2 regions of the Hippea alviniae EP5-r genome follow, and region 2 is predicted to be linked to the other one. Evidence: riboswitches for the same ligand, from Rfam matches in the RefSeq annotation. Region 2 holds a riboswitch; the other holds the start of a gene.
The links. A riboswitch is a leader RNA that binds a small molecule or an ion and turns the genes downstream of it on or off. The one in region 2 is predicted to bind molybdenum cofactor.
Positions count from the first base shown of each region.

Region 1 (8,112 bases), 820 kb from region 2:
TTTTTTGCCTTTAAGTGTTTTAAGAAAGCTATTTTGCTTCATGCCAGTTATCTGCGATTTTTGTATGTGTTTTTAGTGGGATTGAGAAGTTGACCACATTTTCCATTGTCTCTTTTGTTAATTCTGCTATCTCGTCTGCTATTTCTTCTTTTGCTTCTATAAGCAGCTCATCGTGAACCTGAAGAACTATTTTGGCATCCTTATCTTTGAGCTTCTCGTTGAGCTTTACCATTGCTATTTTTATTATGTCTGCTGCCGTTCCTTGAATTGTTGCGTTTACTGCAGCTCTTTTTTCAAACTCTGCCAATCGTTTGTTTGAACTGTTAATATTGAAAAAGTATCGCCTTCTTCCAAAATATGTTTGCACATAACCCTGTTTTATGGTTTTTTCAATTGTATTTTCTATGTATTCTTTAACTTTGCCAAACCTTTCAAAGTATTTCTCTATTATCTGCTTTGCTTTGTCTTTTGGTATGTTTAGTGTCTTTGCAAGTGATACATATCCCATGCCGTATAAAATCCCGAAGTTTATCGTTTTTGCCATTCGCCTTAGATTGTGGTCAACCATGCTTTTATGGACTCCGAATAGTTTAACAGCAGTCTGGGTGTGTATGTCTTCGTCGTTTTTGAATACTTCAATGAGTGTCTCATCTTTTGATAGCTCTGCCAAAACCCTTAGTTCAATTTGAGAGTAATCTGAACAGATAAGCTTGTATCCCTTTTCTGCTATGACGGATTTTCTTATGCCTAAATGCAACTCATCATCGCCTGCGGGCAGGTTTTGAAGGTTTGGATTTGAAGATGAGAGTCTGCCTGTTGATGTAAGTGTTTGATTAAATGTTGTGTGGATTCTGTTGTTTTTATCAACCTTTTCCAAAAATGGTATTATGTATGTTGAAATCACCTTGGCTATTGCCCTGTATGTGATGATTAATCCTGCTATCTCGTATTTTTCACTTAGCACCTGAAGACTTTCTGAATCGGTTGAATACCCTGTTTTTGTTTTTTTAATGGGTTTTATCTTGAGCTTTTCAAATAGTATTCGTTGAAGTTCCTTTGTTGAGTTTATGTTGAATATCTCACCTGCAAGTGCATAGATTGAATTCTCTATTCTGCTCAGTTTGTCTTCCAATTCGTTTTTGAACGATATTAAGTAATCGACATCTATCTTTATGCCTGTTTTTTCCATTTCAAAAAGCACAATCGATAATGGTGTTTCCACTTCTTTTAGCAAAAACTCAAGATTGTTTTCTTTTATGTAGTTTTTTAAAGGTTCGTAAACTTTCGCAAGTTTGTCGTGGAAGTTATTGGCTTTTGCAACTTTTAGGTAAATTTCATCATCTATTTGTTCAAAGCATGAGTCTGGTGAGCCCTTCGAGTCTGGATTTACAAGATAACAGGCAAGCTTTATATCAAATGGAAGAATGTTAAAATTTACGCCTAAGGATGCAAGTTGCTTTATGTCGTATGCTATTGTGTTTTTGTCTATCTCAAATACAGACGGTTCAACCCTTTTTAGTGTTCCATTCTCAAACAGCAAGACTGAACCGCTTTGGGAAAACAGAATTGGTTTTTCTTGTTTTGTTGGTTTTTCTGGTTTTGTTTGTTCTTCTGGAAGTTGATTTATCAGTGATTTAAAGCCGAATTTTAAAAAAATCTCCTTTACTTTTGATATGTCTGCATCCTTTTTCTCTATCTGATTTAGACTTACATCTATGGGTGCATCCCTTTTTACAACCGTTAGCTCTTTGTATGCAGGAAGATTATTAAGCTCTTTCTCTATGGCATTTTTCACTTTTGGCTTTAGATTGTCTAAATTATTTAAGATGCCGTCCAAGTTCTTGTAATCTTTGAGAAGCAGGCTTGCCGTTTTTGGGCCTATGGATTTAACGCCTGGTATATTATCTATGCTATCACCGACTAAAGCCAAAAAGTCTGCAACCTGTTCTGGATATACGCCCAATTTTTCAAAAACCTTTTCTCTATCATAAAGAACCTTTTTAACAGGGTCGTAAAGTTTTATGTCATTATCAACCAACTGAAATAGGTCTTTATCAGTTGCAACGACAATTACTTCAAAGTCATGCTTGAGTTTATCGGCAAATGTTGCTATCAAGTCGTCTGCTTCAAATCCATCGAGTTCAATAATGGGAATGCCAAAGGCTTTTATTAACTCTTTTGTGGGTTCTATCTGGACAGACAACTCATCTGGCATTTTCGGCCTGTTCTTTTTGTAGGTTTCTAATATATCTTCTCTGAATGTTTTTGCTTTTGTGTCAAAGAATATGGCTATGTATTTAGGTTTTGCGTTCTCAAACTCTAAAAGTAGCTTGGCAAAGCCAAAGATAGCCGAAGTGGGTTGACCTTTATAAGACAAACCCTTGATTGCAAAAAAGAACCTGTATAAAAACGAGCTGCCATCGATAAGATAAACTTTATCTTTCATCTTAAAAAATTTACACTAAAGGGTAAGTTTAGTCAACGAAGAGTTACTGTATGAAATTTGATTGGGGATTAAAATGAGGGGGAATAAGACAAAAGGTTTAGTTGAAATGTTTTTTGCTACTTTTATATGGGGTTCAATCCCGCTTTTTTCCATATGGACCAATCTTCCTTCGCCTGTGTTTGTGTTTTTCAGAGTTTTATTTGCTTTTCCTTTTATTTTTTTCTATTCTTTAAGAAAGCTTGGCAAAAAAGAATTAATTAGAATTAAACCCGCTTTTCCCTTAGTAATATCGGGGATAGTTCTTTCTCTTAACTGGATTTTTTTCTTCTGGGCTATAAATCTTACAGATATAACAACAGCTGTTGTGCTTTACTATTTTGGTCCTGTTTTCAGTATTATTCTGGCTGTTGTTTTTCTTAAAGAGCCTTTGACAAAAACCCTTATTCTGGCTACATTGTTTGCATTTTTCGGTGCTTTTCTAACCTTTTTACCATCTTTTAGCTACTCGTCGGCTTCGTTTTTTGGTTCGTTGATTGCTCTTGTCTCTGGTTTTTTATATGGACTTTTGGGATTTATTTCTAAAATTACGACAGCTAAACATTCTTCGTTAAAAATTACGGTTTATCAAATTTTTATCTCGCTTTTCTTTACTATGCCTTTTGTATTCTTCTTTAAGTTTGGATTGAATTTGACGGTTCTGTTTTTGCTCGTTATAACTGGCGTTGTTCATACAGCTTTGGCTCTATTTTTGTGGTATGATTCGCTTAATTATATCAAAGTCTCGACGAGTGCCGTATTTTCTTATCTTGATCCTTTCTTTGCTATAGTTTTAGGTTTTCTAATTCTTCATCAAAAACCGTCCTTGATTCAACTTATAGGTGGGATTTTGATAGCTATTTCAGGTGTTGTTGTGTCTATGGAAGAGGGAAAGTGATTTTAAAAACTTTACAATTCTCAGGAAAAATTGTAATAAATTTTAAAATTAAGTCTCCGAGCCTTTTAGCCTAAGGCAAAAAGCTATGGCTGAAGGCCGATAGGGTATAAGTGGAAACGCTTATGCCTCCCGTGATTGGAAAGGAGATAGTTATGACCGCTCTTATCTTTTAGGCAATCTTAACCATATAATATTTATGGATTAATTAAAATTAAGGAGGTGCTATCGTGCGCAAGTTATTCTTTGGGGTTTTTGTGTTTCTATTTGTTTTTAGTTTTGAGGGTTTTTCCTGCACGCTTTACTGGTTTACTGGTGCCGGCATCAAAAAGCCTGCTGAAAGGATTGCAAAAATGTTTGAAAAAACTCATCACTGCAAGGTTGCTATTATAACTGGCGGTTCTGGTCAAGTATTAAACGAGATGCTTCAAACTAAAAAGGGAGCTATATATACTCTTGTTGATGCACTGTTTCTAAAAAAAGCTATAAAACATAAAATCGTTTTAAAATATGATAAAATCCTTAAACTCACACCTATTTTTCTTATATCTAAAAGTGCAGAAAGTAAAATAAGGACGATTAATGACCTTGCCAAAGCAGGTGTTAGAATAGCAGGCGGTGATACAAGGGCTATGTGTCTTGGCGAGACATTCAGAGAAATAATGAATAAGCTTCCAAAAGAGTTGAGGGAAAAAATTGAGAAAAATATAGTTGTTAGATGCTTGAATGTCTTTCAAATAGTAGGGTATGTGAAAAGCGGCGTTGTTGATGCTGGTATTGTTCTTGATAAGGCTCTTGTAAGAGACACGAATCTCAAGTGGATAGATATACCGGAAAAGTGCAATGTTCATAGGTATGGTTATGTTGCTTTAATAAGGTATTCAAACTCAGAAAAAGCCAAAGAGTTGTATAATTTTATACTTAAGCATCTTAATGTTTATAGAGAGTATGGATTTGAACTTATAAAGCCCCGCTGAGGGGCTTTTTGTTTGATATATTAAACCATCTGGAGTATTATTTAGACATGAGAGTATTTTTGATTGATGTAGATAATACCGTTTATCCACAGGAAGCGGGTGTTTTTGACCTTGTTGATAAGAGAATAAACGAATATATGATTAAGTTCTTAGGAATGGACCCACAAGAAGTGCCCAGAAAAAGAATAGAATACTGGCACACATACGGCACTACGATGGCGGGACTTATGAAACATTATCACATAGACCCACACCACTTTCTCGAATTCACGCATGATGTTAATCTGAACGGGCTTGTAAAACCCAATCCAAAGTTGAGAGAGAAGTTAAAAGAGATAGATGCCGTTAAGATTGCATTTACAAATGCACCACTAAAACATGCCCAGAAGGTTTTGGAGCTTGTCGGAATAATAGACCTGTTTGTTGATATATTTGACATAATTAGCTCTGATTTTATAGGAAAGCCGCACAAATATCCGTATCAAAAGATAGTTGAGCTAACAAAAGCTAAGAAGTATCTAATGGCAGACGATGTCGAAAAAAATATAAAAACAGCAAATCAGCTTGGCATGTTTACTATTCATATCTCAAAAGATGGTGGAATCGGGCATCTGAATATAGATAAGCTTGAAAATGTGCCGATAGAGATTGTTAACTCTTTATAAGAAGCAGAAGCTCTCTTACTATGCTTGCAGCAACGATAGATGATACACCGCTTGGGTCGTAATGTGGTGATAACTCAACCACATCTGCACCGATTAGTCTTTTGTCTTTAAGTTTGAGAAGGAAGTTTAAAAGCTCTTTGTATGTGATACCACCTGGCTCTGGCGTTCCAGTTCCTGGAAAAACAGAAGGGTCAAGCACATCAAGGTCCACCGTTAAATAGATGGGTTTATCTTTTATCTCGTCCAAAAACTCTTTAGCTTTTGACAAATCAAGCATGCACATATTTTTATCTCTTAAAGGCAGGAGTTTATCTTCCCTTACCATACTTCTTATACCGAGCTGATATAGATTTTCAAAGCCTACAACTTCGGCTGTTCTTCTCATAACCGTCGCATGAGAGAATTTTTCTGCCCTGTATGAGTCTATAAGGTCGCTATGTGCATCAAGCTGAATAACGACCAAATCCTTGAACTTCCTTTTGTGAGCTTTTATTATTGGATAGCTTATCAAGTGTTCACCACCTAAAGCTAAAACCCTTCTGCCCTTTGTAATTATCTTGTGGATAAAGCTCTCTATTATTTCAAGGTTTAGATTAACATCAGAATATGAGAGCGGAATATCGCCAATGTCATAAAACCTTATATCTCTCAAATCCTTGTCTTGATAAGGACTGTATGATTCTATGCCGTATGATGCTTCCCTTATGGATGCTGGAGCAAAGCGAGAACCAGGTCTAAAGGTGGATGTACCGTCATAAGGCACACCCACCAGAACAATACGTGATTTCTTTAAATTGGGATTACTGCAGTAATAATTCATTTATTTTCCCACCAGAGAACAACACAGGCAAAAACGGCTCCGTGTTCTTCAACTATGTGGTCAACGGCGATACTTTCAATTCTTTCTATCTCATACCCCCTGTATTTCATGCCCCACTCTGCCATCTTTCTTACTTGTTCTTCTGCCTGCTCTTTTGTTATGTCGTAATCTTCAAATTCCATTATCAAACCATTCTTGGTGGGGTCTTTTGGTATGCCTATTGCAACTGCTGCTGCAATCCTTTGTCCTTTCTTCGATGATGTTAAAGCAGCATAGGCAACGGGCACTAAATCTCCCAAAGGCAGCTCAATGTTATCAACTTTTTTGCACTTCGGGGGCAAAATAGAACTCATTTTTACTAAATTTGTATTTCCAACGCCGCTTTCTAAAAGTGCTACATCGAAGGCATTAAGCTCGCTGAAGCCTTCAGCTGCAGCTGCTTTTATGGTGTAAATATTCGGAGCCCTATTGAACATGTAAGGTTTCCTCCTAAATAAATAACTTACTTAGATAAAAGCAGCGCTATTGTTTTCTTGTTTTTGCTTTTGTTGTTGGTGTATAAGAAAAGGTTTGAATTCTAAATTCTCTATCTCTAAGACGCCTCGAAGAACTTCTTTCTCTTCTGTCCGTGAGGGTTTGAGAACCTTTTTTAAGTATTCATGTGCTTTCCATGGATTTGATGAATCACCACATGTAAAAAAGTCAACTGCTGCAAATCCGTATTCAGGCCAAGTGTGGATTGCAAGGTGGGACTCTGCGACGATTACGACGCCGCTTACACCGAAAGGGTCGAAAGTTCTAAAGGAAGAAGAAATCACTGTTGCGTTTGCAGCCTTAGCTGCTTCAATTAAGTGCTTCTCTAATGCCTTTGGGTCATTGAGAAGCTTTCTGTCACACTCAAAGTACTCAGCCAAAACATGTCTTCCAAGTGCCTTCACTCATGTGCCCTCCTTTTTTCTTTTAAAAGTTTTTTTGCCATACAAGAGCATGGCAACAGTCGTTTTATATATCACTCTTTGGTTTAAAAGTCAAAAACTTCTCTGAATTAGCTTGATTTATATTTTTATTGGTATATCCGGGTTTATAGAAATTTCATCATCTCGAGAGTCGTAATCCAAAATCTCTGCATACATGCAAAAATTCAGAAGGGGTTTTAAGACAGAATTTGGTTTTTCTTTAGGTAGTTTCTTTCTTAAGAACTTTTTTGCTTCTTTGGAATTTATGCTTCCATTGTTTTCTTTTATGAATTTTACAAATATTTTTACTATGGGAAGTTTTAGTAATTCGGTTCTAAATATCTCTTTTCGTTCGTTTATGTCAGCATCCAAGAATTTTCTTCCTGTATTGGTTAAAACTATGTATCTGAAGGGTGTTTGGACGAATCCCATAAGTTCAGCCGCAGTTGCTATAATCATTGCTACGGTAAATCTTCTGTTTATCCTTTCTGATAATTCGAACATTTCTATTTTTCCATCGTTATCTTCTAATACTTCGAGCAGTCCTATAACTTCTCCTACGGTGGCATTCGGTATAGGTAGAAGTTGCTCATGTATCTTTGTGTAGGGTTCATCGGGTATTATGTTTTTTGTTAAGTAATTTCTTATGGCGTCAACTATCTTCAGAAAGTCGGCACTATTTTGGTCTCTTGGATATGATAGTTTGTTTTTGTATACCAATTGAACCCTACCGGGTCTTGAGGCCATTATTATTATCTCATCGGACATGTATACGGCTTCTGTTATATTGTGAGTTACTATTACAATTCCTTTAAGTGATGTTTTTCTTGAGAGCCATAAGTCCATCAACTCTTCTCTTAGATTCTCAGCTGTCAGAACATCGAGAGCACTAAAAGGTTCATCCATGCACAATATTTCTGGATTTGATACAAGAGCTCTGGCTATACCAACTCTTTGTTTCATACCACCTGACAAGCTTTTTGGATATACATCTTCAAAACCTTCAAGACCTACTATATCAATAACCCTTTTTATCATCTCGTCTTTGTTTCTTATCTCTCTGTTTCTTATGCCTATGGCTATATTGTCCCATACGGTTTTCCATGGAAATAGAGCAAAGTTTTGAAATACCATAGCCATTTTATCATTAACACCACTTTGAACTTTGCCTTTGTAAAAAACTTTCCCTTTTGTTGGTTTTAGAAGTCCTGTGATTATTCTTAATAGAGTTGATTTTCCACATCCAGACGGACCTAATATGGACACTATTTTTCCTTCTTCTATAGATAGACTTATGTTTTCGAGAACGGTTAAAGA
Region 1 is NZ_ATUV01000001.1:190,617-198,728, forward strand. It holds gene hemE (uroporphyrinogen decarboxylase) at 1-42, opposite strand, end outside; gene G415_RS0101020 (DNA polymerase) at 29-2,446, opposite strand; gene G415_RS0101025 (EamA family transporter) at 2,520-3,380, shown strand; molybdenum cofactor riboswitch at 3,423-3,542, shown strand; gene G415_RS0101030 (substrate-binding domain-containing protein) at 3,608-4,354, shown strand; gene G415_RS09345 (pyrimidine 5'-nucleotidase) at 4,402-5,019, shown strand; gene speB (agmatinase) at 5,006-5,839, opposite strand; gene G415_RS0101045 (pyruvoyl-dependent arginine decarboxylase) at 5,836-6,315, opposite strand; gene speD (adenosylmethionine decarboxylase) at 6,346-6,777, opposite strand; gene G415_RS0101055 (ABC transporter ATP-binding protein) at 6,895-8,112, opposite strand, start outside.
Region 1: it holds a riboswitch for molybdenum cofactor, as region 2 does, so the genes downstream of both, G415_RS0101030 (substrate-binding domain-containing protein) here and G415_RS0105235 (Rossmann-like domain-containing protein) in region 2, are expected to answer to the same signal.

Region 2 (8,112 bases):
TATTCCATAAACCGGAATTGCCTGTTACGGCAACATGCGTAAGAGTTCCAGTATTTAGGGGACATTCTGAATCTGTAAATGTTGAGACAGAAAAGCCTTTTGATTTAGATGAAGTGAGAAAGTTGCTCGATAGTGCACCTGGTTGTAAAGTTGTGGACAATCCTAAGGAGTTGGAGTATCCTACACCTATAGACGCAGCAGGTAAAGACGAGACATTTATAGGTAGAATCAGAAGGGATGAATCTGTTGAGAACGGTTTGAATTTGTGGGTTGTATCTGATAATCTAAGAAAAGGTGCTGCTTTGAATGCTGTTCAGATTGCTGAGATTTTGATTAAAGAGTATTTATAAGGAGGCGTTATGAACGGTAGTGTTTCAATTAAGAAGATTCTCGCTCCGACGGATTTTTCGGAAGCTTCAGTATATGCTTTAACCTATGCAAAGGCTATAGCTGAGAAGTTTGATGCAAAGTTGTATCTGTATCACTGTATAACGGACATAAACAGCTATGTAGGTTATGTGCCATCTTTTCCTTCCGAAGAAGTGATAAAAGGTTTAAGAGAAGATGCTATAAGACAGATGGAGCATTTGAGAAACAGATATAACCTTAAAAATGTCGAAGATGTGATAGAAATAGGCGATGCTGCAAAAAGGATTGTTGAGTTTGCAAAGCATAACGAGATAGATTTAATCGTAATTGGAGCTCACGGTAAGAGTGGCATAGAGAGATTTATGTTTGGCTCTGTCACAGAGAAGGTGATGAGAACAAGCGATATTCCCGTTTTAGAAGTAAAAGCTCCACACTAATAAAATTAGGGGGGGCTTAAGCCCCCTTCTTTATTTTTTCTCTTCTTCTTTCTTTGACTCTTCAATAATTTTCTCTGCTATCTGTGGTGGCACTTCTTCATAGGTTGAGAACTGATACTTGAAGAAACCACGACCGCCAGTTAAAGACCTTAAAGATGGTGCATACTCTAAAATTTCTGCTTCTGGCACAAGAGCTCTTATGCGTTGATATCCCTTTTTCTCTTCATATGGTTCCATACCCAAAACTCTGCCGCGCCTTGAGTTTAAATCACCTATAACATCGCCCATCGTCTCGTCAGGCACATACACTTCCATCTCAACAATTGGTTCAAGCAAGACGGGTTTGCATTTTACTACACCTTCCTTGAATGCTATTGAACCTGCCATTTGGAATGCCAAATCGCTCGAGTCAACAGGGTGATATTTACCGTCTATTAGTCTGATTTTGATGTCTATCATCGGATAGCCAGCCAATATTCCCTGTTCCATTGCATTTTTGATGCCTTTTTCTACTGATGGTATAAACTGTTTTGGTATTGCACCACCAACGATTAAATCTTCAAACTCGAAACCTTTGCCTCTTGGGAGTGGTTCTATTTCGATTGTGCAGTCGCCAAACTGACCATGACCACCTGTCTGCTTTTTGTATCTTCCGTGAGATGTTGTTTTGCCTTTTATTGTCTCTTTGTATGCAACTTTTGGTTTCTTCAATTCAACTTCAACGCCGTATTTTTTCTTTAGCCTTGATACAACCGTCTCAAGGTGCAATTTACCCATTCCTGTTAGTATAAACTCACCCGTCTCGTTGTTTCTTGTAAATGATAATGTTGGGTCTGACTCTATAATCTTGCTTATTGCTGCACCAATTTTTTCTTCGTCTCCCTTGCTTGAGCCGTAAATTGCTGCAGATATGTATCTTAACGGCATCTCAACAAAGTCGCATTTTACTTTTGAACCCTTGTTTGCAAGTGTATCGCCTGTCTGGGTTATTTTTAGTTTTGCAACAGCGAATATGTCGCCTGTTGTTGCTTCTTCTATTTTGGAGAGAGTTTTACCCTGCATAAGGTTTATCGTGCCAAGTCTCTCTTCTTGGTCTTTTGTCGTGTTGTAATATGTTGTATCTGCCTTAAATGTGCCTGAGCAGACTTTAATCAGACTGATTTTGCCCATCTGTGGGTCGTTGTATGTTTTAAAGACCAAAGCTGCATCTTCATCGAATGCTTCTTCTGGTGCTGGCAAGAGTTCCACTATCTCATCAAGCAGCTGCATTGTTCCGTAACCTTTTAGAGCAGAACCGATAAGCATCGGATATAAAGAGCCTTCTTTTACAGCTTTTTTGAGTGTTTCGTTGATGGTTTTTTTGTCTAACTCTTCACCTTCTAAATACTTCTCCATCAACTCATCATCATAGGTTGAAATCTCTTCAACCAATTCCATATACTTCTCTTCAAGCTGGTCTTCTAAGTCTGACGGTATGTCAATCTCTTTGCCTTCGAAGTCAAATGCCTTCTTAGATAGAATATCGATATATCCTGTGATGCTGTTATCTTTAAAGATTGGCAGATGAAGAAGAAATGCTTTTTCTGAAAGGTTTTCTTTGATTGATTGAAGTGTTTTGTCAAGGTGTATGTCTTCTTTGTCTATGCCGTTTAAGAAGAATAGTGTTGGTTTTTTCTCTCTCTTTATTTCATCAAGCAGTCTTTCGTTCTGAGCATCAGGACCATCTTTTATGTCTATTAACATTACAGTGCTGTCTGCTGCCTTTATGCCGCACAGTGCATCCGCTATGAAATTATGATACCCTGGTGTGTCTATTAGATATATTCTGTGTTTTTTGTGGTCTGTATATCCGACTGCAAGCTGAAGTGAGATTTTTCTTTCGATCTCTTCTGAATCAAAATCCATTACTGTATTGCCTTTGTCTGTTGAGCCTTTTCTTGTTATCTTTTTCGTCTGAAATAGGATATCTTCGCATAGGGTTGTCTTGCCACAACCACCTGAGCCACATATTGCGACGGTTCTCTTTTTGGAGATATCAACAGCCATTTGAGTTTTACCTCCTTGTTTTTATAGACAATCCTTTATCTTATCTTTGTAATTTTCTTCTGTTTTTAATGCTCTGAGTTTTAGGCTTCTCTCTTTATACTCTTCAAGTTTGTTCTCTTTTGATTTTATATGTTCAAGCCATGAGTTGACCCAATCTTTATATTCTGGGTGATTCTGGCTATTGCTTTTCATTATTGAGTCTTGCAGGTTGTATCCGACAATGATGTCAGTAATGTCAAGTGTATCATTGTAATCAACGAAGTATGCTTCTGTGCCTGTTATTGAATAGACACCGGGTGCTATCTCAACGCCCTGAGTGTTTTCGACCTTATAATAACCAACAACGATATGTTGAACATCTTTTTGATAGGGTTTATAAATTGCTCTAAAGAGAATGTATATCTGGTCGTAGAGCTGTTTCTCTAAGATTTTCTCAACTTCTTCGAAGTAAAATACATAGTCCAATTTTCCGTCGGCGTTGAATCCTTCAAGGTAAGGGCCGTTTTCGTATTCACCTTTTCTTAGTGGGTTTAATCCAAGAATGTCTCTCAAAATAAGATTTTGATTGCCAACAACTTCGTTGCACTCTTCCTTTAATCCCGGAAGAGCAAAAAATGGCACGCAGATAGTTAGTGTCTCCATTGGCATATACTCCTTTCTTTGTTTTGGTGGTTTGACATGATAACCTTAATAGATTTTTGAAAAACCATTTCACTTATAAATATAAATTAAATGTGATTTTATATCAAGAAGTTTTAACTCTCTTCAGGAATCCCTACTTCAACACCTTCTCTTCACTTTTATACCAGGGTGGAGAAACTATGCATAGAAATACAAAGTCTCTGTTGCTTTTATTCTCTGCCCATTGGATTACATTTGGTGCTATGTAGATTGCCATGTTTGGCTTTGCTTTAACTGTTTTGTTGCCAATATGCAATATGGCTTCGCCTTTTAGAATGTAATACACTTGAGCGCTTTTTGTGAGTTTATGCGGTTCTGTTTTTGAGTGTGGTTTTAAGGTTATGTAAGAGGTTGAAAAACCAGGGTTTACTCCATCGTTTTTTGGATGTATCACTTCTCTTACCAAGAATCCACCACCATAAACCTTCTGCGGGCATTTAAGGGCATTTTTTACGAGGAATTCAGGTTGTTTCGATTTTCCAAAAGCAGGGACGCTTAGAAATATTGCTGCAATTAAGACTAAAAATTTTTTCATTTTGCACCTCCTTCTTTTTCTTTTTTTGTTTTTAGGATAAAATATTTTTTAAGTCAAGCAGGTTGATAAATTAAAATTAGCCTTGAATTATTGGAAGTATAACAGTATAGTATAGGTATCTCCGAGCCTTTTAGCCTAAGGCAAGAAGCTATGGCTAAAGGCCGATAGGGTATAAGTGGAAACGCTTATGCCTCCCGATTTTTTGGAAAGGAGAGTGCCCTTGAATTTAGAAATCTTGTTAACTATAGAAGGGAGAATCAAAAAATGAGTATTTTGGAAGAAGCTCTTTTTAAATTTAAGGAAATTGTCGAGAATCATGGATTGTTGAATAAGAAAATACAGATTAAAATGAGACCTTTAAAGCCAGAAGAAGCCATAGGTAAACCAGAAAGGGACGATTTTCCTCTTCTTAAAGGTAAAGAAGTGCTTATAGAAGCTGATTTCTTATCTGCTAAAGGACAGGCATTTACCGACGAGCCGAGCGATTTTGAAGGTTATATTGAAGATGTATTAAAGCTTTCACTTTCAACGAACAGAAATAGAGCCGTTGTTGTTGCCACTATTAACGCTGTTTTAAGGCATTTGAATATGACATGGGGAACTATTCACTGCAAGGATGAAGAGCCGTCTCAATGTGCAGCTGAAATGGCAGAGAGATTTTACAGGAGATGGGGTAAAAATACAACTATAGGTATGGTTGGACTTCAGCCTGCCCTTGCGGCTTCCATGATAACTGTTTTCTCAGCTAATAATGTAAAAATAGCCGATTTAGACGAAGATAATATTGGAAAGGATTTTAATGGTGTGAAAATTTTAGACGGCAGGGAATTTTCAAAAAAGGTTGTTGCAGAGAGCTTCGTTGCTTTAATCACAGGCTCAAGTGTAGTAAACGGCACGATTGATGAGTTAATAGGAGTATCTAAAATGGACAACAAAAACAGAATCGTTATATTTTATGGAACGACAATAGCAGGCGTTGCAAGTTTGCTTAATTTAAACAGGCTCTGCTTTAAGTCTCATTAGTGAGTTTACTTTCGAATTTTTCCATATCTTCTTTTGTGCCAACGCAGATTAGGGTTGAGCCTTCTTCTATTACGCAATTTGCTTTCGGGTTAAAAATAGTCTCTTTGTTTTTTGTTATCATGGCAATTATTATGATATTGTAATTGCTTCTTATATCTGTATCTTTAATTTTTTTGCCTGCATAGGGCGAATTTTTGCCTATATAGAACTCACCCATCTCAATGGTTCTATCTGATTGCATTACTATAGAAACGAATTCGGCTGTTCTGGGTGAAATAAGCATTCGGGATATGTCGTATCCGCTTGATTGATATGGTGATATGGTTTTTGCGCCCAATTTTATGAATTTTTTAACTGAATCTTCTGAGTTTGCTCGTGCAACAGCTAAGATGTTTCTGTTCTCATCTTTTGCCGTGATTAGTGTATATAAGTTGTCTGCGTCTGAATCCATTACTAAAGCTATACCCTGAGCCTTGTCAACCCGTGCTTTTTTTAATATCTCTTCTTCTGTTGCGCTGCCTATTATTGTTAGATATCCTTCATTTATTGCTTCATGGGCTTTTTCTGAGTCTTCTTCTATTATTACAAAAGGTTTTTTAAATCTTTCCATTTCCTTTGCTACAACTTTGCCGACCCTTCCATATCCGCAGATTATGAAGTGATTTTCCAACTTTTTTATCTTTTTTTCCATGATTTCCTCCACATTGAGTTTCATGTTTATAATTTTATCCGTAAATGCGCTGGAGACAATACCTGTAAGTAAAGCTATGCCTGAGATACCCATAATCATTAAAAACGATGCAACTATTCTTCCTGTTGGAGTTGTTGGAACAATGTCTCCATATCCGACGGTTGTAAATGTAACTATGCTCCACCAAATTGCGTCGAATAGATTATGAATTTTCGGATTATGACCGCCTTCTGCGACAAATATGATAATTGACGATGCTATGATTAAAAATGTGAAGATTATAAAGACTGTTGATATTTCAAATGCCCTTTCGCTGATGCCTTCCATAACGCCCTGAAAACTTCGGCTAAAACGGGCGCCTTTTATAACCCTTGAGATTATTATGAGAATTCTGTAGGGGTAAGGCAGGCTGGTGTAAGGTATGAGAGCGATTATGTCTGCTATTGTTGATGGAAGAGTGAGATATTTTAGTATGCTTATTGCGTTTTTCTGCTTTCTCTCTTCAACAACCATCAATGTCCTTATGAATAAATCAAATGCAAATACCAAGATTGTGAATATCTCTATGTATCTGTAAAGGGTTGGAGAACCTAAGTATATGGGTATTGCCTTGTCATATCCAACGATAGCAATGAGTGATAAAGCAACAACAAACATCATAAAAAAGCGGTAAAATGACGATGATATGGTTTCAGCAAAAAATGTTTTTCTTATGCTTATTTTTACATCCAGCTTCATGGGAAAAACATTATACTAAATTTTGAAAAGTTTAGTCCAATTATTTGGTTTGATAGAATAGTAAACAAAAAAACGGATTATTTATTCCATCATAGCACCCAAATGAGCTTTTATTTTTGTTGCATTGGATAGGGCTCTTATCTATAATTTGTCAGTATGAAGGTTCATGCTGAGTGTTATCACTGCTTTATATCGCAGGCTACAAGAACGGCAAGATTGTTTTATGCAGATAGAGAGCATCTTCTAAAGCCTGCTATGGAAGTTGTTAAGGTTTTGCAGGATATAGATGTCAATCTGCCACCGCCTATTATTAGCGAAAAGGTTTATGGAACGATAAGAGAAACTTTGGGAATAGACGACCCTTATAAGGAGATAAAGAGAAAGTATAACGATATAGCCTTAAAATACGAGAATTTTGCAAAAAAGGAGATAGAAACTTCAGAAAACCCTTTGCTTTTTGCTATCAGACTTGCTTTAGCTGGCAATATCATAGATTTTGGGAGCGAAGTCGGAACGATTAACCTTGAGAAAACAATAGATGATGTTGTCCATAATCCGCTTGACCTTACGGATTTTTCGCTTTTTGAGAAGAACTTAAAAAATGCCAAAAATATTGTTCTGCTTGCCGATAATGCAGGCGAAATCGTATTTGATAGGATTCTGCTTGAAACGATAAATAAACTGTATCCGGATAAAAAGCTTTATGTGATAGTCAGGGGCGGCCCAATAATCAATGATGTTACGAAAGAAGATGCAATCTATGTTGGAATGGATAAGGTGGCTAAAGTTGTCGATTCGGGAGAGATTATACCCGGATTCTGGCCTGATATGGCAAAACCAGAGTGCAGAAAAGTTTATGATGAAGCCGATATAATCATCTCAAAAGGGCAGGGCAACTTTGAAACATTAAGCGAGTTTGAAGATAGCCGCGTATATTTTCTATTTCTTGTGAAGTGTGGTGTTGTGGCGAGTTATCTCGGATTGAAGAAGTTTTCTAAGATATTTATCAGAAACGACTCACGATGGGAAAAACTGCGGGTGTAGATGAAGCGGGAAGGGGTCCCTGGGCTGGGCCTGTCGTTGCTGCATGTGTTATTCTAAACAAGGATATCCCACAGCTTGACGAGATAAACGACTCCAAAAAACTCACGGAAGCAAAAAGAGAAGAGTTATACGAAATTATCAAGAAAAACTCCATATATGGCATAGGCGTTGCATCAAACAAAGAGATAGATAAATATGGCATAGTAAAGGCCGTTGAGCTTGCCATAAAAAGGGCGATAAATGTGATGAGCCAAAAGCCTTCTTTTCTGCTTATAGACGGAAGGGATAAGTTTGATTTGCCTATTCCTTATAAAAGCATAATTGACGGCGATGAGAAGGTTAAAATGATTGCTGCAGCATCAATTATTGCCAAGGTGTGGCGAGACAGATACATGAAACTTGTTGCCGACATCTATCCTGTTTACGGATTTGAAAAGCATAAAGGATACGGCACAAAGGCTCACATAGAAGCACTGAAGGAGTATGGGCCTTGCGAGATTCATAGATTCTCTTTTAAGCCGATTAAGAAGATTGTTGAAGAAAGAAAC
Region 2 is NZ_ATUV01000001.1:1,006,914-1,015,025, reverse strand. It holds gene G415_RS0105260 (aspartate-semialdehyde dehydrogenase) at 1-350, shown strand, start outside; gene G415_RS0105255 (universal stress protein) at 360-806, shown strand; gene fusA (elongation factor G) at 837-2,852, opposite strand; gene G415_RS0105245 (hypothetical protein) at 2,874-3,494, opposite strand; gene G415_RS09950 (cupin domain-containing protein) at 3,628-4,068, opposite strand; molybdenum cofactor riboswitch at 4,176-4,297, shown strand; gene G415_RS0105235 (Rossmann-like domain-containing protein) at 4,333-5,091, shown strand; gene G415_RS0105230 (potassium channel protein) at 5,078-6,520, opposite strand; gene G415_RS0105225 (damage-control phosphatase ARMT1 family protein) at 6,677-7,564, shown strand; gene G415_RS10955 (ribonuclease HII) at 7,543-8,112, shown strand, end outside.